Cellulosilyticum sp. I15G10I2: one gene and its partner. The protein of the gene in region 2 interacts with the protein of the main gene of each other region in a pairwise test. Links are inferred from orthologs where the notes say so. Each region holds a gene or a part of one and is shown on either strand. Other genes may lie near its edges. The genes, in order: BN3326_RS18660 and sfsA.

Region 1 (15,864 bases), on a different replicon or contig from region 2:
TTTCCGGTTTACATTCTAATCCTTGAGATTCCATGAATTTTTCAAGAGTCAATACGGCTTTTTCAAGTTTTTCAACAATAATTGGAGCTGGGTCAACAAGCCAAATTTCCTTAACCTTTTCGCTATTTTCTTTGCCTGAGAATAACTTTATGGCGTAATTAATCTCATCTTCATGACCTCTAAAATCTATTATGTTGCCATAAGGTTTAGTAGGATTTAAAACACGATTCGTTCTTGAAAACGCTTGTATTAAGCCATGATGTTTCAAATTTTTGTCTACGTATAGGGTGTTCAAATATTTTGAATCAAACCCTGTTAAAAGCATATCTACAACAATCGTAATATCAATTTTATTTTCGTGTGAATAATCTGTATTTGTATATTGCTGATCTTTGATACGCTTTTGAACATCTTGATAATATAAGTCAAACTCATTTATACTGTGGTTTGTGCCGTATGCGTCGTTGTAGTTTTTAATAATTTTTTTAAGCGCTTCTTTTTTCATGTCTGGTTCTTGTTCATTATCAAGTTTTTCCTGAACAAGGTCTTCTTGAAGTTGTTTCACATCTTTGTCACCCTCGGCAGGTGGAGAAAAAACACAAGCAATATTAAGAGGCATAAAGTTAACGTCTTTCTTTTTTCGTTCTACTTGTAGTTCCTTAAATAATTCATAATATTCAATTGCATCATTAATACGCGCTGTAGCAAAAAGAGCATTGTAACGTCTGTTGTATGTTGCTGCATCATGTTTTGCTAGAATAGCTTCAGTAACTGCTTTTTTGCTGATTGTTGAGTCTGCTTTTGCTGCTTTCTTAACATCATCAGGCTTAAAATAATCAATATGAAACCTAAGAACATTACCATCATCGATGGCATTTGTTATTGTATAAGCATGTAACAGTTGTTGAAAAACATCATCTGTAGTTCTATAAGAACCAATAGTTCCATCAATTTGCTTGTAGGTTGAGTTTTCTTCAAAAATAGGCGTTCCAGTAAAACCAAAAAGTTGAGCCTTTGGAAAAAAACTCTTTATTGCGTCATGGTTATCGCCGAATTGGGAGCGGTGGCATTCGTCAAAAATAATTGCAATACGTTTGTCACTAAGTTTCGTCAAACGTTCTTTATAGGTTAATTGGCCCTTTTTCTTTTTCTCTTGGTTCCTTTTACTATCTTCATTGAGAGCAAGCCCAAGTTTTTGAATAGTGGTAACAATGACTTTATCCTTATAATCATCAGAGGTAAGTCGTCTAACTAAACTTTCAGTATTTGTGTTTTCTTCAACACATCCTTCTTGAAACTTATTAAACTCTAAACGAGTCTGTCTATCAAGGTCTTTTCTATCTACGACAAATAAACACTTTCCAATTTCTGGATTATCCTTCAAAAGTGTAGATGTTTTAAACGATGTTAAGGTTTTGCCACTTCCAGTGGTATGCCAGATATATCCATTTCCTCGGTTTTGTGCAATGCAATCCATTATTGCTTTAACAGCATAAATCTGGTACGGGCGCATAATCATTAACTTTTGCTCACTTACCACAAGTACCATATATCGGCTAATGAGCTGACCAAGTGTACATTTTGGTAAAAAGCTATCTGAGAATTCATAAAGGTTCGTTATTTTATCATTTTTTTCGTTGGCAAACTCATATATTGGTAAAAATCTTTCATCTGCATTAAAGCAGAAGTGTTCCTTGTGATTATTTGCAAAATAATACGTTTTTGTTTCATTACTCACGATGAATAGTTGCATAAAGCAAAGGAGTGAGTTGGTGTAACCATTTCCTGGATCGTTTTTGTAATCAACGATTTGCTCCATTGCTTTTTTAGGCGTAATAGTAAGTGATTTTAATTCCACTTGAACAACAGGAACACCATTTATGAGTATAATAACGTCATATCGATGGTTGCTATTATCTGTGTTAATTCGTAGTTGGTTTATCACTTCAAATTCATTTTTGCACCAATCTTTAATGTTTACAAGCGTATACTGCAGAGGCGTATCATCATCTCGTTTAAATGTATTAATCTCTCGTAACGTTTTGGCTGCAGTGAACACATCTGCAGTGATAATACTATCTCTTAAGCGTGCAAACTCAGAATCGCTTAACTTAACACGATTTAGTTTCTCGAAGTGCTGTTTAAAATTAGCCTCAAGAGAAGCTTTATCTCTAATGTCGTCGCGATACGTGTATTTTAAGTCTTTAAGTTTCTCAATAAAAGCTGACTCTATATGCTTTTCTGCTTTCATCATCTGACTCCTCTCATAACAACTTAGAATTTACATCCTTGGATTATCATCAATTTTTGTTCCTTAAAGTTCATTTCTTAAGTGCTTCTATTAGATCTAGTTCTATTTTTTTCCCTTTACATAATTCAATCAACGCATGCCTTGCAATTCTATTTGGCTTTGTACGACCATTTTCCCATCTATTTACAGAAGTAAATCCAACATGGAGTTCTCGTGCAAGACCCTCTTGTGAAAGCCCTAAATCTAAACGTATCTTTTTTACAACTTCATTTAATTCCATATAGATAACACCACCTATAAACTGTTTAAATTACAGACCCATACAAATTAGAGTATAGCATAAGCTATAGCATTTTTCAATTTCGAAAGCACCCTATTCTACCATAGTAGCAAATGAAAAAACCGCCTCATAATTAATACAAAGCGGTTTTTATACGTATTCAGTTTACCTTTGACCCTCAGTTCACAAGTTGTCCTTATGACCACTTGTATTTTAGCCTTCAGTTCTTTTCAATTGACTTATTTCACGCTAAATTTAAAAGTTGTGGCGCTTGAATAAGTATCTCCTTTTTTAAGCAGTACATCTTCTTTAAAAACTTCATTATACCCTATAGGTAACTTTTGCGTCTCGAAGCATACACCATAGTTAGGTTTTTGTATTTTACCATTCGATAATTTAATAGGTTCATTGGCATAATTCATCGTATACATCACGACACCTGGCTCAGTCGTAAATATCTCCATACATCTTTTTGAAATAGGGTCATAGAATTCCACAGCTTGATGATTGTCATTTAGCAGCCATGGATGATCATAACCATTGCCATACTTTAATTGTATATCATCTTGATGAATATCTCGTCCAATAGGCTTTCTTGTTTTAAAATTAAAGGCTGTATGTTCATCTACACTAAGCAGTTCCCCATCAGGTATCAGCACCTCATCTAATTTGCATATTTTATCTGCATTAATAGAGACTTCTTGATCCAAAACAGATCGCTTCGCATCCCCCGAAAGATTAAAATAAGCATGATTCGTAAGATTTACAATCGTATCTTGATCGGTTTTTGCTTTATATTCAATAGTTAGTTCATTTTCATTATTAAGCTTATAGGCTACTGTTACTTCTAAATTACCCGGAAAGCCCTCTTCGCCATCCTTACTCAAATAAGTTAACTTTAAAATAGCTTCATTTTTGGTAACTTCTACTGAAGCTGTCCATATTTTTTTGTCAAATCCTTTAATGCCTCCATGTAAAGTGTTGCCGTTATTATTTTTAGCAAATGTATAGACTTTATCATTAATCGTTACTTTTGCATCATATATTCTCCCAGCTACGCGACCAATTAAAGCATTGAAATAGCCTGGGTTTTCTTCATAAGTCTCCATATTCTCCCAGTTAAGAAGAACATTCTCAAAACTACCTTCCTGATCCGGCACTAAAATTTTTGTAAGGATACCGCCTAAACTTAAAATTTCTACTTGCATGCCTTTGTCATTAATAAGTTGATAAACAGTAACTTCCCTGCCACTGCCAAAAGTCACTTTAGCATTTTGTATCTCCATCTCAAAACCCCTTTTCCTGAATATTAATAGACTGCCTATAAATTATCATATCAAATATTATGAATTTTTTCCACAACTTTCTCTTATAATAAGTCTAGTGGGAATTAATGTTTTTTTAGAAATCTTCCGGCCGCTTTTTAGTCTTTCAGCAAGTATCTCTACAGCTGTATCTCCCATAAAATCTGTATAAACCTTAATCGTTGTAAGCGATGGTGTCAGAAACTGCGCCGTATAAATATCATCAAATCCTATAATACTTATATCGGTTCCTATACGTAATCCTTTCTCTGATGCAGCCTTATAAGCGCCAATCGCCATAGGGTCACTCGCAATAAAAAAAGCAGTTAATCCTTGCTGTTTTTTAAGAGCCTCATGCATGAGATTATAGCCATCTTCTGGTGTAAAACTTCCCTTTAACATATGGTTCTCATTAAATAGATTCTTTTCTTTCATAAAATCTTTATAAGTTTCTTCGCGGTAATCTTTTATCATATCTTTTTTGTCATTAATATATTCTGATCCCCCAATATAACCAATAGCCCGGTGCCCCAATGCATAAAGATAACATAGGGCATCTGTAACTCCATTTTTATAGTCCGTAACAACGCTGTCATATCTAACCTCATCTGGTGAGGAATCTATAAATAGAATATGCTTAGAGAATTTATCCAAAATTTGGACCTCATCTTGTCCAAATTTACCAATAGCAATTAAGCCATCCAACTCTTTAGAGAGTGCTTCATAAAGACTAACATTTCTAAAATTTATACCCTCTTTCTCACACTTTTTTTCTACAGCAATTCGAATAGATAAATAGTATGGATCTTTAAGTTCCTCTGTCTCCGTATACCACTGCACAATGCCAATATTAAGCTTTTTAACACGATTTTTTCTTTGGTTAACTGTTACATATTGAAGTGCCTCAGCTACTTCAAAGATGCGCTTCTTAGTAGTTGGCGGCACATTAAGCGTCTCATCAAAATTAAGTACTCTTGATACGGTAGCAATAGATACTCCAGCTTTTTTTGCAACTTCTTTAATAGTAGCCATCACTCTACCCCTCTCATCTTTTTACTAAAATTAATTCACTTAGATTATATCCTTTTCCAGCTATAAAACGCTGATTTTCTGGGATGTAATATCTATATAATATTATATCCCTTTTTATTATTTCAATCAAGTCATTATTTTTTTAGTAAAAATCTTGATTTTTTTTACCTATCCTATATAATAAAAATATAATACTATTAAATCAGATTTAGGAGGATGCTTATGGATCTATCATTTTTTCAAGAAAAATTTACTGCTGTATTTGAAACCCGTCCGAAAGCCAGTTTTTTTGCACCAGGGAGAGTTAATTTAATTGGTGAACATATTGATTATAATGGCGGCCTTGTTTTCCCTTGTGCCATTACCTTAGGCACATATGGCAGTGTCAGTAAACGCTCTGATAAACTCTTCAGAGTCTATTCTTTAAACTTTGAAAGCTTAGGAATCATCGAGTTCTCATTAGATGATTTAGCCTATAATAGTGCACATAATTGGTGTAATTATTTAAAAGGTGTTCTTAAATATTTGCTCGCTGCTGGTCATACTATAGATTCAGGCCTTAATATCGCTATATTTGGAAATATCCCTAATGGTTCAGGCCTTTCTTCTTCAGCCTCTTTAGAAATTTTAATGTGTAAAATATGCACAGATATATATGATCTCAATCTTAGCAGCGTAGAAGCCGCTCTTTTAGGCAAAAAAGTCGAAAATGAATATATTGGTGTCAACAGTGGTATTATGGATCAATTTGCTATTGCACTTGGCAAAGAAGAGCACGCCCTACTTCTAGATTGTAATACCCAAAAATATCAGCACATTCCTTTTCAAATAGAAGGGTATAGTATTGTTATTATGAATACTAACAAACGCCGCGAACTAGCTGATTCTAAATATAACGAACGCCGCAGCGAATGTGAAAGTGCCCTTTTGAAACTCAAAAAAAGTTTTAATATCCAAGCTTTATGTGATCTTAAGGAAGAAAACTTAGATGAGGCTGCTGCAATCATTAATCATCCTACAGAATTCAAACGGGTTAAGCACACTATTACAGAAAACACACGGGTTATAGCTGCCACTAAAGCGCTTGAAGCTCGCGATCTTATCACCTTTGGCAAACTTCTTAATGCCTCTCATCTGTCTCTTAAAGATGATTATGAAGTCACTGGCAGAGAATTAGATACCCTTGCCCAAGCTGCATGGAACACCGAAGGGGTTCTTGGCGCACGTATGACAGGCGCTGGTTTTGGAGGTTGTGCCATTGCCCTTGTAGCGGACGAAAATGTAGAAATATTTATAGAAAAGGTTAATGCAGCGTATACAAAAGAAATTGGCTATGAAGCTTCATTCTATATTGCTTCAATAGGCAATGGCCCTAAACAAATTCATTAATACAAGGAGGTTCTTATGAAAATACTTATAGTTGGCGGCGCAGGTTATATTGGTTCTCATGCTGTTAAACAGCTTGTTGAAAATCATTTTGATGTAGTTGTTATAGATAGTTTAGAAACAGGTTATAGAGAAAGTGTTCCAAGTCATCTTCCTTTTTATCAGGTAGATATCAAAAACAAAGAAGCACTTAAAGAAGTATTTATTAAGGAAAAATTTGATGGGGTTATTCATTTTGCAGCCAATTCTTTAGTGGGAGAATCTATGACTAAGCCTCTTAAATACTATAATAACAATGTACATGGCACACAAATTTTATTAGAAGTTATGGTAGAAACAGGTGTTAAATATATTGTCTTTTCTTCTACAGCTGCAACGTATGGTAATGTTGAAACGATGCCTATTACTGAGGATATGGCGACACATCCTACAAACACTTATGGTGAAACAAAGCTTGCTATCGAAAAAATGATGAGTTGGACAAATAAAGCACATGACTTTCACTTTGTTTGTCTAAGATATTTTAATGTGGCGGGGGCAGATGCAAGTGCTGCAATCGGGGAGGCGCATAACCCAGAAACCCATCTCATTCCACTAGTTCTTCAAGTCCCCCTAGGTCAAAGATCTCATATTACCGTTTATGGCAATGACTATCCAACTCAAGATGGTACTTGTATCAGGGACTATATTCACGTTACAGATCTCGTGGATGCACACATTCTTGCCCTTGATTATCTTATGAAAGGCGGTCAGAGCAATATCTTTAATCTCGGCAGTAACAGCGGCTATTCAGTTTTAGAGATTATCAATGCTGCCAGAGAAGTAACAGGTCATGAAATTCCTTTAGCAATCGGCGAAAAACGTGCTGGAGATCCTGCTGTCTTAATTGCTTCTTCTACAAAGGCTAAAGAAGTTCTTAACTGGTCTCCACACTATACAGATGTAAAAACCATCATTTCTAGTGCTTGGAATTGGCATCAATCTCATCCCCAAGGCTATAAAGGAGAATAATATGAACAATGTATGTGCACTTATTGACAGGCTTATTGAAATTTCTATAGCAAATCATATCATTTCAGAAAGAGATATCATTTATGCCCGCAATAGATTACTTGCTCTATTGCAAGAAACAGAGTATGACCCCTCTGACAGTTTGAACCTGGATCTTTATCAAACCTTAGATGCACTGGGTGATATTGCTGCAGAAAAAGCTATTATCGCAGACAGTCTCTATGCTAAAGATATTTTTACAAGTACTATTATGGATGTCTTTTTACCTGTGCCTTCTATCATAGAAGAAAATTTTTATAACGCGTATAAAAGATCGCCTAAGGAGGCTACTGACTTTTTTTACAATCTTAGTCAAAGTTCAAACTATATTAAAATGAGCCGTATTGCTAAAAATATACAGTTTAAATCTGATTCTAAATATGGTCCTATAGATATCACTATTAACCTTTCTAAACCTGAAAAGGATCCTAAAGAGATTGCCCTTCTTAAAACGGCACCGCCTAATAAATATCCTGCTTGTTTATTATGTATTGAAAACGAGGGATATGAAGGTACGCTCAAACTTCCTGATAGGGCCAACCATCGTATGATAAACCTTAATCTTAATGATAAAGAATGGATGCTGCAATATTCGCCTTATCTTTATTACAACGAACACTGTATTTTACTTTCTAAAAAGCATGAGCCTATGAAAATGACCAAAGCGAGTTTTTATAATTTACTGCATTTTGTTGAGAAGTTTCCGCATTATTTTATAGGTTCAAACGCCGATATCCCTATAGTAGGTGGTTCTATTTTATCTCACGAACACTACCAAGGCGGCTGTTACCAGTTTCCGATTCATTCTGCAGGTACATTATGGGAGTTTAAAATCTCAAAATTTCCTCATGTAACTTGTAAAGTCTTAAATTGGCCTCTTTCTACCATTCAGTTATATGGAGAAAATTTAGAAGATGTTGCTGAATGTACAGACTATATTTATACTGCATGGCAATCTTATTCTGATGAAGAAGCTGAGATTCTTTCTCATACAGAGGATGTGCCTCATAATACAATAACTCCGATTGCACAAAACGACGGTCGCCAATTTGTGATGAGTGTGGTGCTTAGAAATAATCGTACTACAAGTGAACATCCTCTTGGTATATTCCACCCCCACGCAGATGTTCAGCATATCAAAAAAGAAAATATCGGACTAATAGAGGTTATGGGCCTTGCTATACTCCCCGGAAGACTTCTTGAAGAAATTGAGGCTATTAAAGCGTATTTACAAGGCCTAAGTGATGAGGTTTCAGATTATCATAAGCCATGGGCTAATCAGTTAAAAACTAATTACTCCCGTGAAATGGCTATAGATCTATACTTGCAAAAAGCACTGGGTGATAAATTTGTAAGGGTATTAGAAGATGCAGGAGTATTTAAGTTAAATGATTTTGGCATTCAAAGATTTAAAGCTTTTATTGACACTTTATAGCAGACTATTAACTTAAAAATACCCTATCATTACTAACAAAATAAAATAGTACATAAAGCAAAGTTTATTAATGCTTTATGTACTATTTTTGAATTTCTTATATTTTACTTTTACCTTTTATATACGCCAAGTTAAATTCTTATAATGCTTGTACTATTCCTAAAACAACAGTTGCAAGTCCAACTATTAAAGTATAAATTGCAAACACTTTATACTTATCCGTCTTAACTAACCAGGCAATAGCTTTTATAGAAAGAAAACCTGATAGTGCTGCAGCTATAAATCCCACTAGCATAGGTAAGATTTCAAGATTGGAACCTACTTCCAGAGCATCTTTTATCTCAATTAAACTTCCGCCCAATATTGCTGGTATACCTAGTATAAATGAAAATTTAACTGCAAATTCTTTTGAAAACCCAGCTATTAATGAACTGCTTATTGTAGAACCTGAACGAGATACCCCAGGGAATATAGCAAGTGCTTGAAAAAAACCGATAAAAAGCGCATTACCATATTTCATTTCTTTAATCGCTTTTCTTCCATGATCTTTTCGATCTGCTAGAAAGAGCACTGTTGAAGTAAACAAGAAACATGCCCCTAATATAATAAGACTCCCTTGCCTCACAATATTATCATAAATGGACTTAAAGGGTATTAAAATAAGTAAAGGTATCGTTGCTACGATCAGCATCATAATCATTTTTCTATTTAAGTTCATATTTTTCAAAGTAAATTTAAGCGTAAAAATATCTCCCAACATATTAAACGCCTCTTTAATAAGCTCCCAAATCGTCTTATAGAAAGCTATAAAAACTGCCAGTAGTGTGCCTAAATGAAGTACAGCCATAACGAAAGTGGAACTTTCCGGCGCCATTCCTGTAAAGTGTTGATATAATGCAAGATGCCCTGAACTTGATACAGGTAAAAACTCTGTAATTCCTTGTACAATACCTTGTATGATTGCTTCTAAAATTGTCATATGTACGCTCCTTATCTTTTTGTTCTTCCTGATGCTAAACGCTATCATTTATCTATACATGCTTTCTCATTATACAACTTTCTATCCTATTTTGAAAGCATTCCCAAAACTTAAAACCTTAATTTAAGGATAAATTTCTGTAATTACGGTAAAAATGTTAATATATTTTATAATAGGAGTGATACCATGAAATCATTGCAAAAAGTTATATCTCAAAACCAAAGCAGAGAGGATCATAATAAAGAAGCGTGGAATGCTAATAATGGTTTTAAAACAAATGGCAACAGCGGTGTTCAAGAAGGAATCGGGCAAACTAAAAACAAAAGATAAGCACTCAATGGGAGCAGAAAACACTGCTCCTATTTAATAGGATAAAAAAATCTATGCAGATTTATTTGTATAATAAGACTGAATAAATTTTATCATTGTCCAAATAAAGGCCGCACTTATAACTACTGCTTCCATAACTATAAATAGCGTGTCTACCTTATTCCAAAAAAGTGTGCTAAGTTTTATTATCCCAAATACAAAAAATAAAGCCGCGGAAAATGTTTTAATAAAAATATCCGGGATATTCTTTCCTATCTTACTTCCCACCCATATACCCATTACACTCGTTGCTACCATTGCGCCTACTGTCCCTATTAAAATCTCCCATGGACACACAGCATCCATGGATAGTGTAATCGCTGCAAGCTGCGTTTTATCTCCCAGCTCACCTATAAAAAAAGCTGATGCTACTGTAATAATAGGACTTTTATAATTGATTAATTCTTCTTTCTCCCCTTCTTCATATCTTAAAGAGGTAAAAGCAAAATATATAAAAGCTAATCCAGCGATAGTGCCAAGTAATGTGAGGGGTATGAGACACCCTAGCTGGTTGCCGAGCAGCACAGCGAGTCCATGATTAAGCAGCGAGCCTATAAATACGCCTGCCAAAACAGACCTTGCCTTATATCTCGTTGCAAACATCATCGCTAAAATCTGTGTTTTATCTCCCATCTCTGCAACAAATACAAGCAAAAAGGCACTCAATAATTCTCTCGTCATTACCAATCCCTCTTCCCTCTTGATACTGTGTATTTACCAAACTCCATAAACCTCATTAGAGCTTACTTTAATGTATATGCTTGTATACTAACAGGGTATAACATTAAATTTACAATTAATTTTTTGAATGCTCTAAATGGCCTTTTATAGACATAAAAAATAAGGGAACCAAAAAGCTTTAAACTTTTCGATTACCCTTATTATCTTATTTTTTATTTAATTATATCAATTTTATTTGAAATATCTTTTTAAAAGTCCTGCAAATGCCTGGCCATGTCTTGCTTCATCTTTGCACATTTCATGTACTGTATCATGAACTGCATCATAACCTAACTCTTTAGCAAGAGTTGCAAGGTCTTTTTTACCTTGACAGGCACCATTTTCTGCATCTACTCTCATTTGAAGGTTTTTGCGTGTATCACCTGTTACAACTTCACCAAGAAGTTCTGCAAACTTAGCAGCATGCTCAGCTTCTTCTATTGCAATACGTTTATAGGCTTCTGCAACTTCTGGAAATCCTTCTCTATCCGCTTGACGACTCATTGCAAGATACATACCAACTTCAGTACATTCACCCATAAAGTTTTGACGAAGACCCTCTACTACTCTCTCATCTAAGCCTTGTGCTACACCTATTCTATGTTCATCTGCCCATGCAAGTTCTGCTGCCTGCTCAGTAAATTTTGATGCTGGCGCCTTACAAATAGGACATTTTTCTGGTGCTTCATCTCCCTCATGAACATAACCACAGATTGTACATACATATTTTTTCATTATTTAACCCCTCCAAATATTTAATAATTTTTATTAAGTAATAATAATTATTACTTAATATGTTTATATAATAACATATTTTCTTGTTTTGTCAATAGCCTATTTTATTTTTATAAAAAAAACTACCTAAACAATTCAATATATGATGTTTAGATAGTTTTAAATGCTTATTTATTTAATGATGTCTATTTTATTATACAGATCTGTTTTTTCTACAGATAAAGCTTTGCTGAGCTTAATGAGTTCATCTTGAGCATATTGTGTTTTAAGCATGCCTTCACTATCTTGTTTTATTTGTTCAAGAGCTCCCACATCTCTAGCTTCTACCTTAATGATATGATAACCATAGTCTGTCTCTACAAGTTCTGGATATACTTTTCCTATTTCTCCTGTAAATGAAGCCTCTTCAAACTGTGGTACCATTTGGCCTCTTGGGAACGTATACTCTCCGCCACTGTCTTTTGACCCTGGATCTTCTGAATAAACTTTAGCAAGCTCTGCCATATCTTCACCTGCTATTGCCTTATTTAAAACTTCTTGTGCAAGTTCCCTTGCTTTTTCATCTTTACTGGCAATAAGGACATGTTTTACTGTTGCAGTCTCGTAACCCGCTTTAATCTGCTCCATTTGCGTATTAATCTCGTCTTCACTTGGTGTATAATTATCCCTTAAACCTTCTACAACCTTTTGTATCGTAAAATCATACTTAAGAAATCTCTCCATATCTTTAATATCAAATTTTAATTTCTCTACTAACTCTGTATTATTCATTATAATTGTATTGGCCTGTTCATAAACAAGATCTTGATCCTCTTTGGATAATTCTAATCCTAGGGCTTCAGCTTTTTGCTTAGCTGCAATAACGAGACTAATATTATCCAATGTATTTTCCTTAGCTATATCTAATGTTTTGCGTCCGCCCGTCTCCATTTCCCATATGTTAGGCCCAGCACTTTCAAACTGTTGCTGTGTAATCCAAAAGTATAAGTTGAAAACGGGATGTGTGATCTCTTCTCCACCTATTACAACTACAATTTGATCACTCTGACTACTCTCTGGTAATTGTTCTGCTGGACTATTAGCCGCATCTTTTAATTGATCTGCTGAAGGTTTTTGATTAGCGTACAACGCTATAAATATTCCAACAGCTATTAGAAGTACAATCCCTGCAATTAATTTAGTATGCTTACTTTTTTTAGTACCAATTTCTTCTTGAAATCCAGTTGGTTCCTCATTCGTTATATGACTTACTTCTGTATCATCTGTTACTTGTTCTTCCTCTACCGCTTGTTCTTCTTGAACAGTCTCTTGCTCTTCACTTAACTGTTCTCCACATTCTAAACAGTATATTTGATCCTCTGGATTCATATTGTCGCACTTATTACATTTCATCATATAGTCTCCTCTTTAAATTTTCTACAATGTTATTATTTTTTTATGTGTAAAATGTTTTTCACCGGTTGCATAATCTGCTACGATGTGTCCATTTCCACATAGCTTATATTTATAAATGAGTAGTCCTTCTATGCCTACAGGGCCTCTTGCATGAATCTTAGCTGTACTTACACCTACTTCTGCACCAAACCCATATCTAAATCCATCACTAAATCTTGTCGATACATTATGAAAAACATTCCCTGAATCAACTAGCATCATAAACTGAGCTGCTGTTTCTTCATTCTTCGTCACAATACAATCTGTATGGCCTGAGCCGTAGTTATTAATATGATCTATTGCTTCTTGAAGATTATCTACTATTTTAATAGAAAGTATATAGTCCAGATACTCGGTTTGCCAATCTGCTTCATCTGCAGCTTCTGCATGAATGATGTTTCTCGTTTTTTCGCATCCTTTTATAAGCACTTTGTATTGATCTAGAGATGCTTTAAGCTTTGGCAGAAATATAGGAGCAATCTCTTGATGAACGAGTAGTGTTTCTAATGCATTACATACTGCTACATACTGTACTTTTGAATCTGTTACTACTTTGACTGCAAGATCACTATCTGCTTCTTGATCCACATAAGTATGGCATATGCCATCCGCATGTCCCATAACAGGGATATTAGAATTTTTCATAATATAGCTTACAAACTCATTAGATCCTCTTGGAATAAGCAGATCTATAAACTTATCCATTTTAAGAATGGCATTTACATCTTGCCTATTTTCCATAAGCGCTATCCAGCCCGTAGGTATACCTATGTCTTCTGTTGCTTTTTTTATAATTTGAAAAAGTATTTTATTCGTTTCTTTTGCCTCGCTGCCACCTTTAAGGAGTACAGCATTACCACTTTTTAAACATAGTGCAGAGATCTGAACAAGTGCATCAGGTCTCGATTCAAAGATAACGCCTATAACACCAATGGGTGATGCAATCCTAGTTAAGATTAAATCTTTATCTAATTCTGTCTTAAGCTGAATCTTACCAACTGGATCTTCAAGACCTATAAGACTTTGTATGCCTTGTACTACGTCTTTTATTTTCTCTTCACCAAACTTCAATCTTTTTAAAAGCGGCATAGCTGCTTGTTCTTTTTCGCTGTTTTCTAGATCTATGCTATTGGCTTTTTCTATTGCATGCTTATTTTTCTCAAGGGCTTTAGCAATAGCTCTTAATGCTTCATTCTTCTTATCGCCATCTATGGCTGCTAATTGAATAGCTGCCTTTCTTGCGTTTTGGGCTGCCTCATATATATCCATATGCATAATCCTCCTTAAATTGTTCTGTCTTTACTAAACACATAGAACCATTATACCTTTTTTATAATAGGCTTACAAACATTATCTCATTTCCCTAAGCTTTTATAAGTTCTAAAAAATTCTCTTCTGTAATAATCGGGATGCCAAATGCTTTAGCTTTCTTGTTTTTACTAGAGCTTGACGCATTGTCATTATTAATTAGATAATGCGTACTCTTACTCACAGAACCTGTTACTTTACCACCTAGTTCTTCTATTTTAGCTTGCAGCTCCTTACGGTTTTTAAAGTGATAAACTTCTCCGGTTATAACAAACGTATGGTCTTTAATCTGTGATTCCGGTATAGCAGCCACACTCTCCTGTCTTAAGTGAAGTTCTTTCAGCATATTCTGCACCATAACTTGATTAACTTCCAAACTGAAATAGGCACTGAACTCTCTTGCAATAACCGGGCCAATCCCTGAAATATTTTTTAGTTCTTCCTCTTTTGCATGTATCATTTGATCAATTTCATAATTAAAATGTTTACAGATAAGCTTAGCTGTATTTAGTCCAACTTGTACAATCCCTAGTGCATAGATAAACTGTGCAAGGCCAACATCTCTTGATTTTTCAATAGATTGCATTAGGTTCTGATAAGACTTTTCTCCAAACCCCTCTATTTGAACGATTGATTCCTTATAGCCTTCTAAATGATAAAGCGAACTAAATTCCTGCAAATAACCTTTCTTAAGAAATTTATCGATTGTCGCTTCTGAAAGTCCTTCAATATTCATAGCATCACGACTTGTAAAATGTACAAAAGCTCTTAAGCGCTGCGCTTTACAGTTGGTATTTGTACAATAGAGTGTCTTCGATGCTTTCTCTTGTTTAATAATGGTATGTGCGCCGCACACCGGACATGCATCTGGCGCTTTAACAGGTCCAGTTGGGGTTACATTCTCTGAAATCTGAGGGATGATCATATTGGCTTTATATACCTTTACGGTATCCCCTATTCCAAGTTTTAGATCTTCTAATATACTTAAATTGTGGACACTAGCTCGCTCCACAGTAGTCCCTTCGATCTCTACCGGTTCAAAAATAGCTACTGGATTAATAAGCCCTGTACGAGATGTATTCCATTCAATATTAATAATTTGTGTCTCTGCTATTTCATCCTGCCATTTAAAGGCAATTGAGTCTCTTGGAAATTTTGCTGTTTCACCAAGCCCTTTAGCATAAAAAATATCATTATAAGTCAGTACAAGCCCATCTGATGCAAAGTCTTTATTTGATATTTCTTCTGCGAAGTATTTAACGCACCTTTCTAGGGTTGCTTGTGTAACTTTCTTATACTCTACAGTTTCAAATCCCTTTAAACTTAACCAATCTATCTGCTCACTCTTTGTCTGAAACGCCATACCACCTTCTACAATCGCAAAGGCAAAAAACCTAACTTTTCTATCTGCCGTAATTTTGGAATTAAGCTGTCTTACACTGCCGCTGCATAGGTTTCTAGGATTTTTATATTTTTCTTCTTTTTCACCTAGTTTTTCATTGATTTTATGAAAGTCTGAATAAGTAATAATCGCTTCACCTCTTATGACAAGTGACTCTTCATAATCTATTTTCAGCGGAA
Region 2 (15,840 bases):
TAATAGGGATTATGCGAGGTCTACCTATTAGCTATGGTATACATACAATTCTTTTGATGATTTCACTTACAGCAGTTGGTGTATTAATCAACAAAATTAATATTATAAAATCCATTCAAGCTGGCATATTAGTATTTGCATCTATGTTCATATGTGAAGCAATTAATTTATTATTAATTTTTAGTATATTTACAAAAGAAATGGAGCATATATTTGCTGATCCAAAGTTGAAAATAATATATGGGATTCCTTCACTTGTTATCTTGGGAAGTTTCTTGGGGATATACTATAGAAGACTTTCAAAGAGAAAGGAACTTCAGAGTGTCTAGAGTAGAGAGGGTGGCTAATCAGATAGCCGTTAAAGTAGCTAATGAATTACAGTTAGATGTTGATAAAAAGGCAGTAATAGCCTACGGGATTTTTGCTTTTATACATATGTTCTTATGTATATTAGCGGTAATTATAGTAGGAGCAGTCTTTGGTGTGGCATTGGAAGCTTTTCTTATTTCTTTAACGACTGCTATCTTTAGAAAATCATCAGGTGGTGCCCATGCTAGTAAGCCGTGGATCTGCAATGTTGAAGGTGTAGTTGTAAGTGTGGTGCCGGCTATTTTATTGGGTATGTTAGGTCATCAGCTAACCATGTACTTGCTTCTTATAATAGGGTTCGTTGCTTTTATTTGGGCTTATCATATAACTTTAAAATTAGCACCAGTGGATAGTCTAAGTAAACCTATCAAAAAACAAGCAACACGAGAAAAGCTTAAAAAAAAATCTATACTAATTTTAAATGTCTATGTAGGAGTAGTGCTAGTGAATATCCTTATGTTTTACTTTATAAAACATAATCGTTTTTTGATTTATTCATTTTGTATCTACATAGGAGTGATATGGCAAGCATTTACATTAACCGAGTCAGGACATTTATTATTAAATCAAGTAGATATTTTTTTAAATAATATATATTCAATAAGGGGGGGGAGAAAGAATGAAAAATCTTAACCATAAAGTATTAATGGTGATAGCAGCAGTATCTACTGTTTTTGCATCTTTAATTGCATCATCAGCATGTATATGGGCATCTTATCAACCAGAAGAACCAAAATGCTTAAGAGAAGAATAGGATAGGGGTCGGGCAACCGACCTCTATCATTATCTATACTATATTAGAGGAACTTATATATGAATCAACTTAAAGATAATCAACTTAAAGATAATAAACGAAATCAAATAAGTGATATAGTATCAGTGGTAAAGATATGCGCCTTTTTATTTATAGCCGTAATCTTTTTTAAATATTACTATACTGATGAGCGATTGAGTAGCCATACTACATATGCTAATTATAGTTTTACCTCCTTAGGAATCGTGATTTTCTTATTGCTATTTGCATATGGTATTTGGAAATTTTCAACATCTAAAAAAATAGATATTAAATATGACAAATATTTACAAATTGTCGAAGATGGATTATTTATTTTACTATTTTCATTAGTTATATTATTGACAGGAGCTCCAGACAGCCAATATAAATATTTATTTTTATTTATTATTATCACAGCAACAATACAAGAAGGAATTGAACGTGGCATTCTTGTAGCGTGTATTTCTTCAACAATCATTTTAGGTATGGATCTGATCATGTTAGCTGATATGGCAGTTAATCCTTATTTTGAGGATGATCTTATCTTAAGCGGAATTTTTATCCTTACAGCATGGCCATTAGGCTATTATGTAAAAATTGAAAGAGAACATATTAAAGAACTTGAAAACATGGTACATAAAGATGGGCTGACAGGGGTCTATAATCATAGATTTTTTTGTGATGCTTTAAGACAACAAGTGATTAACAGCGAAAAACAGCAGCAGCCGATCTCAATGCTCTTTATTGATATAGATTATTTTAAAGAATATAATGATTTACATGGACACCAAAAGGGTGATGAGGCACTCCGTGCTATAGGCAATCTGCTGAGGGCTAGTGTGAAGCCTGGTGAAATAGTTGCTAGATATGGCGGAGAAGAGTTTGCAGTATTGTTGCCTCATACAGAAGAAGAGCAAGCTATTCAAATAGCAGAAGCAATAAGAAGTAAGGTAGAACAAACATATTTTTATGGTCAAGAGAATCAACCAAATAGCAATTTAACCGTTTCGCTTGGGATATCAACATACCCAACTAAAGCTAGAAATGATATAGAACTCATTAAAAGCGCTGATGATGCGCTTTATCGTGCTAAGTTTTTTAATCGTAATCGTGTAGAGACCTATAGTTCTATTTTAGATGATTTAAAGAAAGAGATCGATGAAAAAGACGTGGAGCTCATTACTTCAGTTAAGACACTAATAAGTGTCATTAATGCGAAAGATCGCTATACGTATGCGCATACCGAAAAAGTAGTAATGTACAGCCGTCTCTTAGCAGAACATCTTAAGCTTACAGAAGAAGATAAAAAGACACTTATTTATGGTGCCTATATGCATGATATAGGTAAAATCAATATTACAAAACAATTACTCAATAAAAAAATGCCCCTAAGTGATGAGGAATGGGAGATCTTAAAACAACATCCCGCAGAAGGCGTTGAGATTATTAAACCTGTTATCTCTTTGCGGAGTATTATGCCGCTTATCTATCATCATCATGAACGCTATGATGGCAAGGGATACCCTCTTGGGCTTAAAGGAGAAGAAATTCCTTTTCTTGCCCGCGTACTTACAGTAGTGGACAGTTTTGATGCTATGACGTCTAATAGACCTTATAATAAGCGAAAGACTTATGAGGAGGGAATAGAAGAACTAAGACGTTGCAGCGGGGTTCAATTTGATCCGGATATTACGGAAGCTTTTATAGAAGTTATTAAAACATCTAAAGATCATTTCGATAACTTAATATAAGGTCAGTTGAAAAGCCTAAGGGCTTGGTGAGCATGTAACAGCCCAAAGAGCAGCAGTCTCTACGGGCTGTTTTTATAGTATTTGAATATTTCTTAGTTAAAAGCATAGGATGAAAATATGATTAAGATATTTATGTACTATAATTTACAAATAAAGGCGATTGAGACCGAAGCGAAAAAAATATATACTATAAAAGTAAGTATTTATCACCACCTAGGTGTTGAAGATAAATACGGTGATGAAGGAGTTAATGACTATGCTAAGAAGAATTAATCCGAAAAATAAAGAGGCGCTGTCTATATTAGGTTTTGGCTGTATGAGGCTGCCTACTCATGGTGGCAGCATTGATGAACCCAGAGCCATTGCCATGATCCATGAAGCGATAAAAAAGGGTGTTAATTACTTTGATACCGCGTATATTTATCACAATGGAAAGAGTGAATCGCTGCTGGGGCAGGCCTTAGCTGGGGGTTATCGGGAGCAGGTAAAGATTGCAACTAAATTACCGCCATTTATGGTGAAAGATCTAGAAAGTGCACAAAAAATTTTGCTTAAACAACTTGAAAAACTACAGACAGCGTATATTGATTATTATCTTTTGCATATGCTGACAGATAAACCAATGTTTGATCGACTTAATGCATTAGGTATTATGACGTGGCTTGAAGCTTTAAAAGAAAAAGGTGTAATCAAAAATATTGGGTTTTCATTTCATGGCAGTAAGACAGATTTTGAATTAATTGTTAAGGCTTATCCTTGGGACTTTTGTCAAATACAGTATAACTACATGGACGAAAATAATCAGGCGACAAAATCAGGCTTACAATTAGCAGCTAAGCTTGGCATGCCTGTTATTATTATGGAGCCACTGCGCGGCGGCAAGCTGGTTACGAATTTGCCTGAACAAGTGACGAAAGTCTTTGAAAGTTATTATCAAAAACGTTCCCCGGCAGAATGGGCATTGCGCTGGATATGGAATCATCCAGAGGTGAGCGTTTTACTATCCGGTATGAGTGATGAGGCACAACTTTCTGAGAATATACGTATTGCAAGTAATGCTAAGGCCAATTCTCTCTCAGCTGAAGAACTTAATATTTTTGAAAAAGTAAAGGCTATTATATTGTCAAAAACAAAAATTCCATGTACAGCTTGTGGTTACTGTATGCCTTGTCCTGCAGGTGTAGATATTCCAGGATGCTTTTCTTGCTATAATGATAAATATCTTTTAAAAGATAGATTAGTACGCTTTCGCTATCTCCAGACTTTAGGAGCACTATCAGTAAAACCAGCTAATGCTTCACAATGTACAGCATGTGGTAAATGTGAAAGTCATTGTCCTCAAGCTATAGCTATACGGCAGCAATTAAAACGGGTAAGCCGGGAACTAGAGGGCGTGTTATACAAACCTATTGTAGGGATAGTCAGACGTATTTTAAATGTAAAATAATAGAGCATATTAAATAAAATAATAGTCCTCAGCAGAAAAAAACTAGTTAAAGCAACGAAAAAAGGCAAAAAAGCTCGTTTTATGTATATTTAAGGTTTTATAATGAGGGAAAATAGAGTAAGATAACTATGTTTGCAATATAATTTTTTTATTAATGTATGTGTCGTATGAGGGGAAATGATTATGGCCAAAACGACATTTATAGATGATGTCAATGAATTTATAAAAATATTAATGGTGGAATTAGAAAAAAACGACATAGAAGTGGCGGCTTAAGGGGTTTTTGATAATAGAATTTATAAGATACTCATTGATGAAATAGGTAAAGTTTCTAATACTAAAGCATGCAGAGTGATTATACCCTATATAACTAACAGCGGTATTATTTCAAGATCTTATATTAATAAAGTATCACAAAAAGATGTGGATTTTAGGGTTAATAGTCAATTTAGAAAAAGTCTTATTGTAATAGGAAATCAAGTTTTTTTGTTATCTTTTTCAGCTAAGTATAGTAAGTCGGATGGCTTAAGGTCTCACTTTGAATGTTGTATGCAAATAGATGTGACGGAAGTAGTTTCAAAAATTCTTGATCATTTTAATGAAAAGTGGCAGCAAAGTGTTCCGTTAGTAAATTGACGGTAATTCATTAGGAGGAGAATATGAAAGTTATAATAATTGGCGCAGGGAAAGTGGGATATACGCTTGCAGAAAGTTTAACAAATGAAAACAAAGATGTAACCGTTATCGATAAATATGCGCAAGCGCTTCAAAAAGTAGAAGATAATTTAGATGTAATGGGTATTAAAGGAAATGGTGTAAGCGCTAACATTCTTTTAGAAGCAGGTGTTTCAGGGGCTGACCTTCTTATTGCAGTTACAGGCAGTGATGAAGTAAATATGGTGTGTTGTCTGACGGCTAAAAAGCTTGGTGTAGGCCAGACAGTAGCCAGAGTAAGAGATCCTGAATATGCCTATGAGCTTTCGCTGATAAAAGAGCAATTAGGTCTTGATTTTGTTATTAATCCAGAATATACGGCAGCTGAAGAAATTGCAAATACACTTAGTTTTTCATCTGCAATTAATGTAGAGAGATTTGCAAGCGGTCGTGTAAGAGTGGTTGAATTAAAAGTTACCCAAGGTATGAATATTATAGGTAAAAAGATTAAAGAGGCAGATAAGTCTTCTGCATCATCTGTACTTATAGGTGTTATTGTGCGTGGTGAAGAGGTTATTGTACCCCATGGTGAAGAAGTTGTTCAGGAGAATGATAGTATATATGTTATAGGTAAAATGTCTAGGATTTATAAATTTTGCAAGATATATGGAAAATGCCCGGATAAAATTAGAAATGTCATGATCGTTGGCGGAGGCAGGATTACATACTACCTCTATAAGCTTTTAAAAGATATGAATATGAATATAAAGATTATAGAAATAAGTAGAGAAAGATGTCTGGAACTTTCAGATAAACTGCCCAACGCGCTTGTTATCAACAGTGATGGGACAGAAGAGGATATTCTTCTATCAGAAAATATAAGTCATATGGATGCCTTTGTGGCAGCTACCGGCATGGATGAACATAATCTTATGTCTTCACTGATTGCTAAACGCATGGGGGCAAAAAAGATTGTTACTAAAATAAGTCGAACAAGTTACATAAATATTGTACGGGATATGGGACTTGATAGTATTATTATTCCAAAGCTTATTACAACAAACCAGATTCTAAAATATGCAAGAGGGACAGCACTGCAGTCTTTGCATAGGATTGTAGAAGGTAAGGTGGAAATACTTGAATTTGTAGTAGATGATTCGAGTATATTTATAGATATACCCCTTAAGAAATTAAATATTTCTGATAATACGGTTATTGCTACCATCGTAAGAAAAAATGAAGTTGTTGTACCGCATGGTAATGATATTATTAGAAAAGGCGATAGGATTATCGTCATAACAATGGAAAAAAATATTGCAACTTTAAGAGAATTAGAAGTAGTTGCAATTGGAGGAAATCAAGATGAACGTCGCAATGGTATCAAAAAATTTGGGGACATTATTAATATTTGAAATATTAGCTATGTTTCCAGCTATGATCGTTTCGCTTATCTATAAAGAAAGCGCATTTTGGGCCTTTTTATATACAATGATTATATTGCTCATTATAGGCCTAGTATTATTCATGATCAAGCCAAAAAGTAAAAGTATTTATGCCAGAGAGGGTTTTGCTATTGTTGCCATAGGATGGATACTCATGTCCTTTTTTGGTGCACTGCCTTTTTACTTTAGCGGAGCGATTCCCTCTTTGGTAGATAGCTTTTTTGAATCAAGTTCAGGCTTTACAACTACAGGTGCAAGTATACTTACTGAAATAGAGGGCTTAGCAAAAGGCATACTATTTTGGAGAAGTTTTACCCATTGGGTAGGCGGGATAGGGGTATTAGTTTTAGCGATGGCCATACTCCCTTCAGCAGGGGCGCAGAGCATGCAGATGATGAAGGCAGAGAGTCCAGGGCCTAATCCAGGAAGACTAGTACCTAAGGTTAAAGAAACAGCAAAAATATTATTTAGCATCTATTTACTTATAACTGTTATTGAGATTATCCTTCTTATGTTTGCTGGGATGCCTTTCTATGACGCATTGGTACATACTTTTGGGACCGTAGGAACAGGAGGGTTTTCAAGTAAAAATCTCAGTATTGGTGGTTATAATAATATTATGGTGGAGATTATTATAACTGTTTTTATGCTTATGTGCGGCGCTAACTTTGGCCTTTATTATCATGCCTTAAAAGGCAATTTCAAAGTGCTCTTTAAGGATGAAGAATTTAAACTCTATGTGACTATTGTTACCATATCGATTATCGTTATTACACTTAATATATATGGTGAGGTATACCATACGGTAAAAGAGTCAGTACGCTATGCGGCCTTTCAAGTAGCATCTATTATTACGACTACGGGATATGCCACAGCAGATTTTGATACTTGGCCAGTGTTTAGCAAATTAATACTTTTATTTATTATGTTCATTGGAGGCTGTGCTGGATCTACTGGCGGCGGGATGAAGCATATTAGAATATTGTTATTATTTAAAGCAGCTAAAAGAAATTTTTTGAAGATTGTACATCCAAGAGCCGTAGATTCAGTTAGAATAGGCGGAAGAGCCGTAGATGAACAGGCCCTTTCAGAAGTACTTGGGTTTTTCTTTATTTACATTATTATCTTTTGCTGCGCTGTACTGATTGTAGCGCTGGATGGCAAAAGTATTGTGACAACACTCAGTTCTGTAGTAGCTACGATTGCAAATATTGGTCCAGGTCTGGAAATTGTAGGACCGGCAGGAAACTTTTCCAGTTTCTCAGTGTTAAGTAAAATAACCTTGTCATTTTGTATGATTATAGGCAGACTTGAAATTTATCCGATACTCTTACTGGTAATGCCTAAATTTTGGTCTAAATAAAAAGGAATATATGCTTTATAAAAAACTATCAGCCTTGTTAATTTTAAAGACTGATAGTTTTTTTAATAAATCATTAATTATACTCAGCCGAGATACTATTTGTTTTTTGAGTTAAAAACTCAGTATTACGGCATTTGGAAAGAAACGGGGATTTTTTCTACTATATTAACTTCTTCTGGAGATATGACACAGCGATAAGCAAGAATCTCTACGCCTGCATTTGAAGCTTCCACGATTTTTTGGGCAAAAGCCGGATCCATAAGGCTGTTGGGGCTAAATCCTTTAGCAGTATTTAATTGAACAACAAAGAGCAATACGCCTCGATGACCGTTTTGGACGGCTTGGATCATCTCATCAATATGTTTACGGCCGCGTTCTGTGGGCGCATCAGGAAAATAGCTCCAGCCTTCTTTTTCGAGGGTCACACCTTTAACCTCAACGAAGCACGTATCTTTACCACTGAGTTGAATGTCAAAGCGGCTATTGCCGTAAACTACTTCTCTTTTGAGCAGAGGATAGTCCATAAGTTCTTTAATAATACCTGCGGATATTGCTTCTGAAGCTAGTGCATTTGGAAGCTGAGAGTCTATTGAAATCCAGTGCATACCCTTCTTGATCATACGTAGCTCATATTTGGTTTTTCTTAAAGGGTTGGGATGGTATGAGAGCATTACCTCCGCGCCGGGCAACAATAGCTCTTTTAAACGGCCCGTATTTGGAACATGTGCAATGAGTTCTTCGTCTTTTCTTTTAATAACTGCAATAAACCGATTGGGGCGATGGATGAAAGTGCCATAATAAATGTCGTAATTTAATTTCATGATGGATCCTTTCTGTAAGTATTGGAGTACCTTTATTATAATTCAAACTGAAAAGACTATGCAAACATTGATTGAAGCTTGACTTGAGGCACAGAGGAGTTTATGATATGAAAGATAATTGTATAAAAAAGAATATAAAATATAATGCTGATGAAGAGAGGTATGCTATGTATCCAAAAGATTTTAACTATAAAATGCCTGCCGAATGGACGAGCCACGAGCGCACATTTGTATCATGGCCTGTTCAGGAATCTATGTGTTATCCGGAAGACCATAAGCGTGTTTGTGAGGGCTACAGGGCACTTATTGAAGCAATTGCAGAATTTGAGCCTGTGACAGTGATTGTCAATCCTGATGAGATAGACCAGGTAAAATCACTTTTTGAGGCACCGCAGATCACATTTTTGCCTATTGCGCATAATGATGCATGGCTCAGAGATAATGGCCCTACATTTTTATGTGATGATAAAGGAAACAGAGCTGGTGTTAATTGGCGCTTTAATGCATGGGGGGGAAAATATACCCCTTGGGATTTAGATGATCAGGTTGCCCCTAAAATACTTAAATCCTTTAATATTAAATGTTTTGATGCGCCGTTTGTCATGGAGGGAGGCTCTATCCATGTGGATGGGGAAGGTACACTTATAACTACAGAAGAATGCTTGCTAAATCCAAATAGAAATCCTAATCTAACAAGAGAACAGATTGAAGAGTATTTAAAGCATTATTTAAATATAGAAAAAGTGATTTGGCTTAAACGTGGTTTAAGCGGTGACGAAACAGATGGACACGTAGACAATATCGCTTGTTTTGCTAAACCCGGTAAAATACTTATACAGGTTTGTAATGACCCAAAGGATGAGAATTATGAAATTACCAAGGAGAACCTTAAAATATTAGAAAATGCAACAGATGCAAAAGGGCGGAAGTTTGAGATTATCCTTATACAACAGCCTCCAATGAGAAAATATAATGAAGAAAGATTAACCCTAAGTTATCTAAACTTCTATTTTGTAAATAAGGGTATTATATTACCAACTTTTGGAGAGAGTGCCACAGAAACTGACCACATGGCAGAACAAATATTAAGTGTTCTTTTTCCCGAAAGAAGGATTCGCACAATCGATGGCATGGCTATTATTAAAGAGGGTGGAAATGTGCACTGTACAACCCAACAGATGAGTATGGGGAAAAATGATTAAAATATTATGATAAATAAAATGAGGTGAAATGTATGAGAAAAGTTAAAGTAGCAGCAACTCAGATGAGCTGTTCTTGTAATATTGATGAAAATATTAATAAAGCAGAGGCTCTTGTAAGAGAAGCTGCCAAAAAGGGTGCGCAAATAATTCTGTTACAGGAACTTTTTGAAACGCCTTATTTCTGTCAAAAGGAAAAATCTGATTATTATAAATATGCTACAGAGCTTGCGCAAAATAAAGCTATCAATCATTTTAAAAAGATTGCCCAAGAACTTAAAGTAGTCCTGCCTATTAGTTTTTATGAGAAGAAAAATTATGCGAGATACAATGCACTAGCAGTCATTGATGCTGATGGAGAAGTACTAGGCACTTATAGAAAAAGTCATATTCCCGATGGCCCGGGCTATGAAGAAAAATTTTACTTTAATCCAGGAGATACTGGTTTTAAAGTATGGTCTACACGTTATGGTAAGATTGGTGTGGGAATATGCTGGGATCAATGGTATCCAGAAGCTGCTAGGTGTATGACACTAATGGGGGCTGAAATATTATTTTATCCAACAGCCATTGGGTCTGAGCCTCAAGATGGTTCTATAGATTCTAAAGATCACTGGCAAACCTGTATGCTTGGTCATGCTGCTGCGAATTTGGTACCTGTTATTGCATCGAATCGTATTGGTGTAGAGGAAGACGATGATTCAAAGATTACATTCTATGGATCATCTTTTATTGCAGGAGCCCAGGGCAATAAGGTAGCGGAGGCAGACCGTATAGAAGAAAGTATCCTCGTTGCAGAGTTCGATCTTGACCAGCTAGAGTCCCAACGTATTGAATGGGGCATATTTAGAGACCGTCGCCCTGATTTATATAAAATTATTACATCTTATGATGGTGAGTTAATTATAAAATAAACATCTATAATCCTAAAAACGAAAGCACTGAGATCGCAAAGTCTCAGTGCTTTTAAGTTATTTCTACCACTTGTTTTTGATTCCAAAAGTACATCTGGTCTAAAGAACTGCCATTAATCACCTGCAGTTTTTTCAAGGCTTAAAAGAATCTGTGCAACGCCTAAATGCCAGTTAGGATCTTCAGCGTATTTTCTGTTAATCCACTTCAAGGGATCTTCGTTTTGGGGGCAGCCTTTGCTTAAATTTAGAATAGTTCGGGCAGCTATTCTAGATGCTTCATTAATATCTGTATTAAAGCGTTTCCAGCTTCCATAAACATTAAAAGGATTATTAGCGATTAAAGATGCATGGGTATTGGATCTTGGCACAAAAGATTGTTCCTGACCAGTTATAGCAAACATTAAAAGAGGATTGATATTAAATTCATATGCTGTATCAAGAATACTGCTAAAATAGGGTTCATCAGCAAGCACTGAATTTCTTTCATTTAGCCAGTTATGTAAGGCATCTGTGTTAACCTCTTTATAATGTAACGTTTTATGTAGGCCATTATCTTGATCTGTTACATGAACAGCGGAATGATGATCTGCTAGAGAATGGGTTGCTTCTTGAGTAACGGTGGTTGGGGTGTAGCTAATGGTGTCATTTACATGTTCAACGTTTTTATAATGGAGCGCTTGAGTAAGTACTATTGTAGTTAGTGACAGCATTGCCGCAGTTAAAGCCAGGCGCTTATGGGGAATAAATAGATTGAGTAGATTAAAGCTACGTACTTGAGCTATAGTAGGGTGTACATTATTGCTCGCGTTAGTATTTAACTGAAGAAGGAGTTTTAGTAATTGATGTTTTGAAATGGTTTGCTCTTGGTTATAATTAACCCATTCGGTCAGCATCTCACAGTAGTAGTCATCAGACATATCCAAAAGAGAGCAAGCTTTAAATATATCATAGGCGGTAATGTCAAAGACTTCTTTTTTTATGACTTCTTGAAGTAAGCTGTTTTTTATATCAGTTTGAATAGATTGATCAAAACAAACTATATTTTGATCAATAATCTTATGAATGGCGGCAGCAAATAATAAAGCGGCGCGCTTGTTGTCATAATGTGGATAGTTTCTGCGGATACTTTCCTTGAGATCAATAACATTTTGGTTATATAAAATCTGGCTATTTTTTAGGTTTTCCAAAACCTCAGACATTTTCTTTTCACCTTCTATCCTACATTAAGTCAAATAGTATGCTACATAATTATTGTATTTTAGTTTCTGCTTTTATACAAGTCTATATCTCCACTTTTTAACAGTATAGAATATTCTTTTAGAAGGTACACTAATAAAGAAAATAAGCGTTTTTTCTGGATAAAAGTGTGATATTGTTATAAATTAATATTTTAGAGCCGTATATATTAATAAATTGCTTGATTAGCAAGATCATTTTATTTATAATAACTCTTGTTAGATTATTAAAAGTGGAGGTAATGATATGGGAAAAGCTTTAATTATTGGTGCTGGAGGAGTTGCTAGCGTTGTTGTTCATAAATGTTGTCAAAATCCAGAGATCTTTGAGGAGATTTGTATAGCAAGCCGCACAGTTTCAAAATGTGATGCTTTAAAAGATAAGTTAGCTGGTGGTGTTACTAAAATTCGTACAGCGCAGTTAGATGCTGATGACACTGATGCGATCATAGCTTTAATCAAGGATTTTGGACCTGATATCGTTATTAATGTTGCACTTCCTTATCAAGACCTAACTATTATGGATGCATGCCTCGCAACGAAGGTTGACTATGTCGATACAGCAAATTATGAACCGCTTGATACAGCTAAGTTTGAATATAAATGGCAGTGGGCATACCGTGAAAGATTTGAAAAAGCAGGTGTTACGGCACTACTAGGAAGTGGTTTTGATCCTGGTGTTACGGGAGTATTTAGTGCATATGCTGCAAAACATTACTTTGATGAGATTCATTATATTGATATTCTTGATGCAAATGGCGGAGATCATGGTTATCCATTTGCAACAAACTTTAACCCGGAAATTAATATTCGTGAGATTACTGCAAATGGAAGTTATATAGAAAATGGTAAATGGGTAGAAACTGAGCCGTTAGAAATTAAACGTGTCTATGATTTTGACGGCATAGGCGAAAAGAATATGTATCTTTTACACCATGAAGAATTAGAATCACTGGCTGTAAATATAAAAGGCATTAAACGCATTAGATTTTGGATGACCTTTTCAGATAATTACATCAATCATTTAAAAGTACTTGAGAATGTGGGAATGACTTCTATTGAACCTATAAATTTTGAAGGTAAGCAAATTGTTCCTTTACAGTTTTTAAAAGCAGTTCTCCCAGACCCAGCATCACTTGGACCTAGAACAAAAGGTAAGACGAATATAGGTTGTATTATGCAAGGGATCAAAGACGGTAAACCTAAAACTTATTATGTTTACAATATATGTGATCATGAGGCATGCTACAGAGAAGTTGGATCACAGGCTATTTCATATACTACAGGTGTGCCTGCCATGATCGGAGCTATGCTCGTTATGACAGGGAAATGGAAAAAACCAGGGGTTTATAATGTAGAAGAATTTGATCCAGATCCATTTATGGAAGCTTTAAATAAGCATGGACTACCATGGCAAGAAGATTTTTCGCCTACTCTAGTTGATTGAGGTATAAATGATGAATATAGATTTTAATGCACTGCCATCACCTTGCTATGTGGTTGATGAAAGATTGCTGAAGAAAAACCTTGAGACTTTAAAATATGTTCAGGATCAAACGGGATGTCGCATTCTGCTTGCACTAAAAGGGTTCTCAATGTTTGCTGCATTTCCTTTGATAGAGAAATATTTAGCAGGCATCACAGCAAGCTCTTTATTTGAAGCAAAGCTAGGTTATGAAGAAATGGGAAAAGAAGTTCATATTTACGCACCTGCGTATAGAGATGATGAGTTTAATGAGATCATGCAGTATAGTGATCATATCGTATTTAATTCTTTTAATCAATGGAGTAAGTATAAAGAGCTGGTTAAAAGTAAAGGGTCTAAAAAAATAGAATGTGGTATACGTATCAATCCAGAATATTCAGAAATAGAAACAGATATTTATAATCCTTGTTTTAAGCATTCTCGACTAGGTGTAACGCTGGCTAACTTTAAACCAGAAGAACTTGATGGTATTGATGGTCTTCACTTTCATACTATGTGTGAACAAAATTCAGATACACTTGAACGTACTATTAAAGTAGTAGATGAGAAATTTGGTGCGTATATAAAAAAAATGAAGTGGATTAATTTTGGAGGAGGGCATCATATTACACGGCCTGACTACGATATTGAAATACTTATACGTTCTATTATGTTTATTAAGAATAAGTATGGGGTAGATGTATACTTAGAGCCGGGAGAGGCAGTGGCTTTAAACACAGGATATCTTGTTACCACAGTCCTTGATACAATTGATAATGATATGAATCTTGCTATTTTGGATACTTCGGCAGCATGTCATATGCCAGATGTACTTGAAATGCCTTATAGGCCGCAGATTATTGATGCTGGCATGCCAAGTGAATATGCGTATACTTATAGATTTGGAGGACCAACTTGCTTAGCCGGAGATGTTATTGGAGATTATTCTTTTAAGCAACCGTTAAAACCTGGAGATAAGCTTGTTTTTTGTGATATGGCACACTATACAATGGTTAAAAACAATACTTTTAATGGGATAAATCTGCCGTCCATTGCATTATTTAGTGAGACTGAAGGGACAAAGGTAGTTAAACAATTTGATTATAAAGATTATAAGTCTCGTTTATCTTAGGTGTAATAAATTTAATAATAGAGTAACTTAATATTTATAATACAAAAGGCATCTGTATTGAAGTTGATACAGATGCCTTTTGTATTATAAATAAAATAATTTGTTAGATTTTATAGGATTTTGGGAAAATAAGGGGTATAATGTAAATAAGATGCTTTAAGTTTTAAATGAAGCGAACAAAGCTAATGGGGCCAAGGGGAAAACGGTAAAATAAATATGGCTGGGGGATTTTATGAGAAAGTACATGTCTATTAAAAAGAGCGTATTAATTATTCTATGTTTTTATGCGTTTGTAGCTATAAATATTTTTGCGGATTCGACCTATGAGGCAGAAGAGCAAAAAAATGTTCTGTTTATAAGCTCATATACTGAGAACTTTATGACAGTACCAGATCAAATACAGGGTATAAAGTTTATTTTCGAGCCATATCCTATTAATCTTGATATCGAATATATGGACAGTAAGCGGATAGATACAAAAGAGCATAAGCAGTTATTTTATCAGATGCTTAAAAATAAGTTAAATAATCTTACACCCTATGACGCAGTCATTGTAGGGGACGATAATGCTTTACAGTTTGCTATGGATTATCAACAATCACTTTTTAAAGATTTACCTATTGTATTTTTTTGTATAAATGATTTTGACCGCGCTAGAGTAGCAGCCAAGAGCAATCATATTACAGGACTAGTTGAGGCTGTTTCTTTAAAAGAGACGATAGAAATTGCTCAGAAATTTAATCCTTTGGCTAAAAAGGTCGTTGCTATTATAGATAATACCTTGACTGGAAAAGGGGACAAGGAACAGTTTTATAACACAAAGGATCATTTTAAGACATTAACTTTTGAAGATCTTAATGTATCAAACTATACATTTAAAGAATTTGAAATGATATTACAGGAGATAGAAGAAGATACTATTTTACTTTATTTAAGCATGTTTCAAGACAAAACAGAAAAGGCTATATCTATTGATGAAGCTGTAGAAATATTAAAAAGTAATACGAAAGTTCCAGTTTATCGTGCTTCGATAGGGGGAGTCGGGACAGGTTTACTTGGCGGAAAAATGATATCTTATTTTGAACAGGGAAAATCAGCAGCTCAGATTATTATAGATGTTTTTGATGGAGTACCTATAGAATCAATAGAGGTAGTCTTAGAAAGCCCGAATAAGTATATTTTTGATTATGATATTATTAAAAAATATAATATTAATGAACAGCTTATTCCAGATGATGCTGTACTTATTAACCGAAAGCCAACATTTTTTCAG

The links.
Region 1: the proteins of sfsA (region 2) and BN3326_RS18660 interact in binary tests that used the Escherichia coli proteins (3 or more experiments, as listed by UniProt). The link is inferred for Cellulosilyticum sp. I15G10I2 from one-to-one orthologs.

The regions. Positions count from the first base shown.
Region 1 is NZ_FMMP01000025.1:45,003-60,866, reverse strand. Bases 12,102-15,082 are described here. They hold BN3326_RS18660 (glutamate-5-semialdehyde dehydrogenase), read right to left. Parts: upstream 14,245-15,082; coding sequence 12,958-14,244; downstream 12,102-12,957. Other genes in these bases: ligA (NAD-dependent DNA ligase LigA), read right to left, coding at 14,339-15,082; BN3326_RS18665 (peptidylprolyl isomerase), read right to left, coding at 12,102-12,933. Also shown: BN3326_RS18715 (type I restriction endonuclease subunit R), read right to left, coding at 1-2,251; BN3326_RS18710 (helix-turn-helix domain-containing protein), read right to left, coding at 2,322-2,531; BN3326_RS18705 (aldose epimerase family protein), read right to left, coding at 2,771-3,817; BN3326_RS18700 (LacI family DNA-binding transcriptional regulator), read right to left, coding at 3,875-4,867; BN3326_RS18695 (galactokinase), read left to right, coding at 5,090-6,256; UDP-glucose 4-epimerase GalE, read left to right, coding at 6,272-7,264; BN3326_RS18685 (UDP-glucose--hexose-1-phosphate uridylyltransferase), read left to right, coding at 7,266-8,738; BN3326_RS18680 (undecaprenyl-diphosphate phosphatase), read right to left, coding at 8,878-9,717; BN3326_RS22125 (hypothetical protein), read left to right, coding at 9,904-10,047; BN3326_RS18675 (TMEM165/GDT1 family protein), read right to left, coding at 10,099-10,767; BN3326_RS18670 (NADH peroxidase), read right to left, coding at 10,999-11,541; more of BN3326_RS18665, read right to left, coding at 11,713-12,101; more of ligA, read right to left, coding at 15,083-15,864. UniProt on the Escherichia coli protein: Catalyzes the NADPH-dependent reduction of L-glutamate 5-phosphate into L-glutamate 5-semialdehyde and phosphate. The product spontaneously undergoes cyclization to form 1-pyrroline-5-carboxylate.
Region 2 is NZ_FMMP01000006.1:1,067,840-1,083,679, reverse strand. The notes cover bases 6,775-9,731. They hold sfsA (DNA/RNA nuclease SfsA), read right to left. Parts: upstream 8,623-9,731; coding sequence 7,927-8,622; downstream 6,775-7,926. Other genes in these bases: BN3326_RS05260 (agmatine deiminase family protein), read left to right, coding at 8,730-9,731; BN3326_RS05270 (TrkH family potassium uptake protein), read left to right, coding at 6,775-7,801. In the rest of the region: BN3326_RS05305 (hypothetical protein), read left to right, coding at 1-329; BN3326_RS05300 (accessory gene regulator ArgB-like protein), read left to right, coding at 322-1,002; BN3326_RS05295 (cyclic lactone autoinducer peptide), read left to right, coding at 989-1,123; BN3326_RS05290 (bifunctional diguanylate cyclase/phosphohydrolase), read left to right, coding at 1,183-2,895; BN3326_RS21925 (hypothetical protein), read left to right, coding at 3,013-3,168; BN3326_RS05285 (aldo/keto reductase), read left to right, coding at 3,152-4,342; BN3326_RS05280 (hypothetical protein), read left to right, coding at 4,694-4,978; Trk system potassium transporter TrkA, read left to right, coding at 5,002-6,408; more of BN3326_RS05270, read left to right, coding at 6,359-6,774; more of BN3326_RS05260, read left to right, coding at 9,732-9,824; aguB (N-carbamoylputrescine amidase), read left to right, coding at 9,857-10,735; BN3326_RS05250 (hypothetical protein), read right to left, coding at 10,849-11,934; BN3326_RS05245 (saccharopine dehydrogenase family protein), read left to right, coding at 12,218-13,417; nspC (carboxynorspermidine decarboxylase), read left to right, coding at 13,428-14,567; BN3326_RS05235 (ABC transporter substrate binding protein), read left to right, coding at 14,800-15,840. UniProt on the Escherichia coli protein: Binds to DNA non-specifically. Could be a regulatory factor involved in maltose metabolism.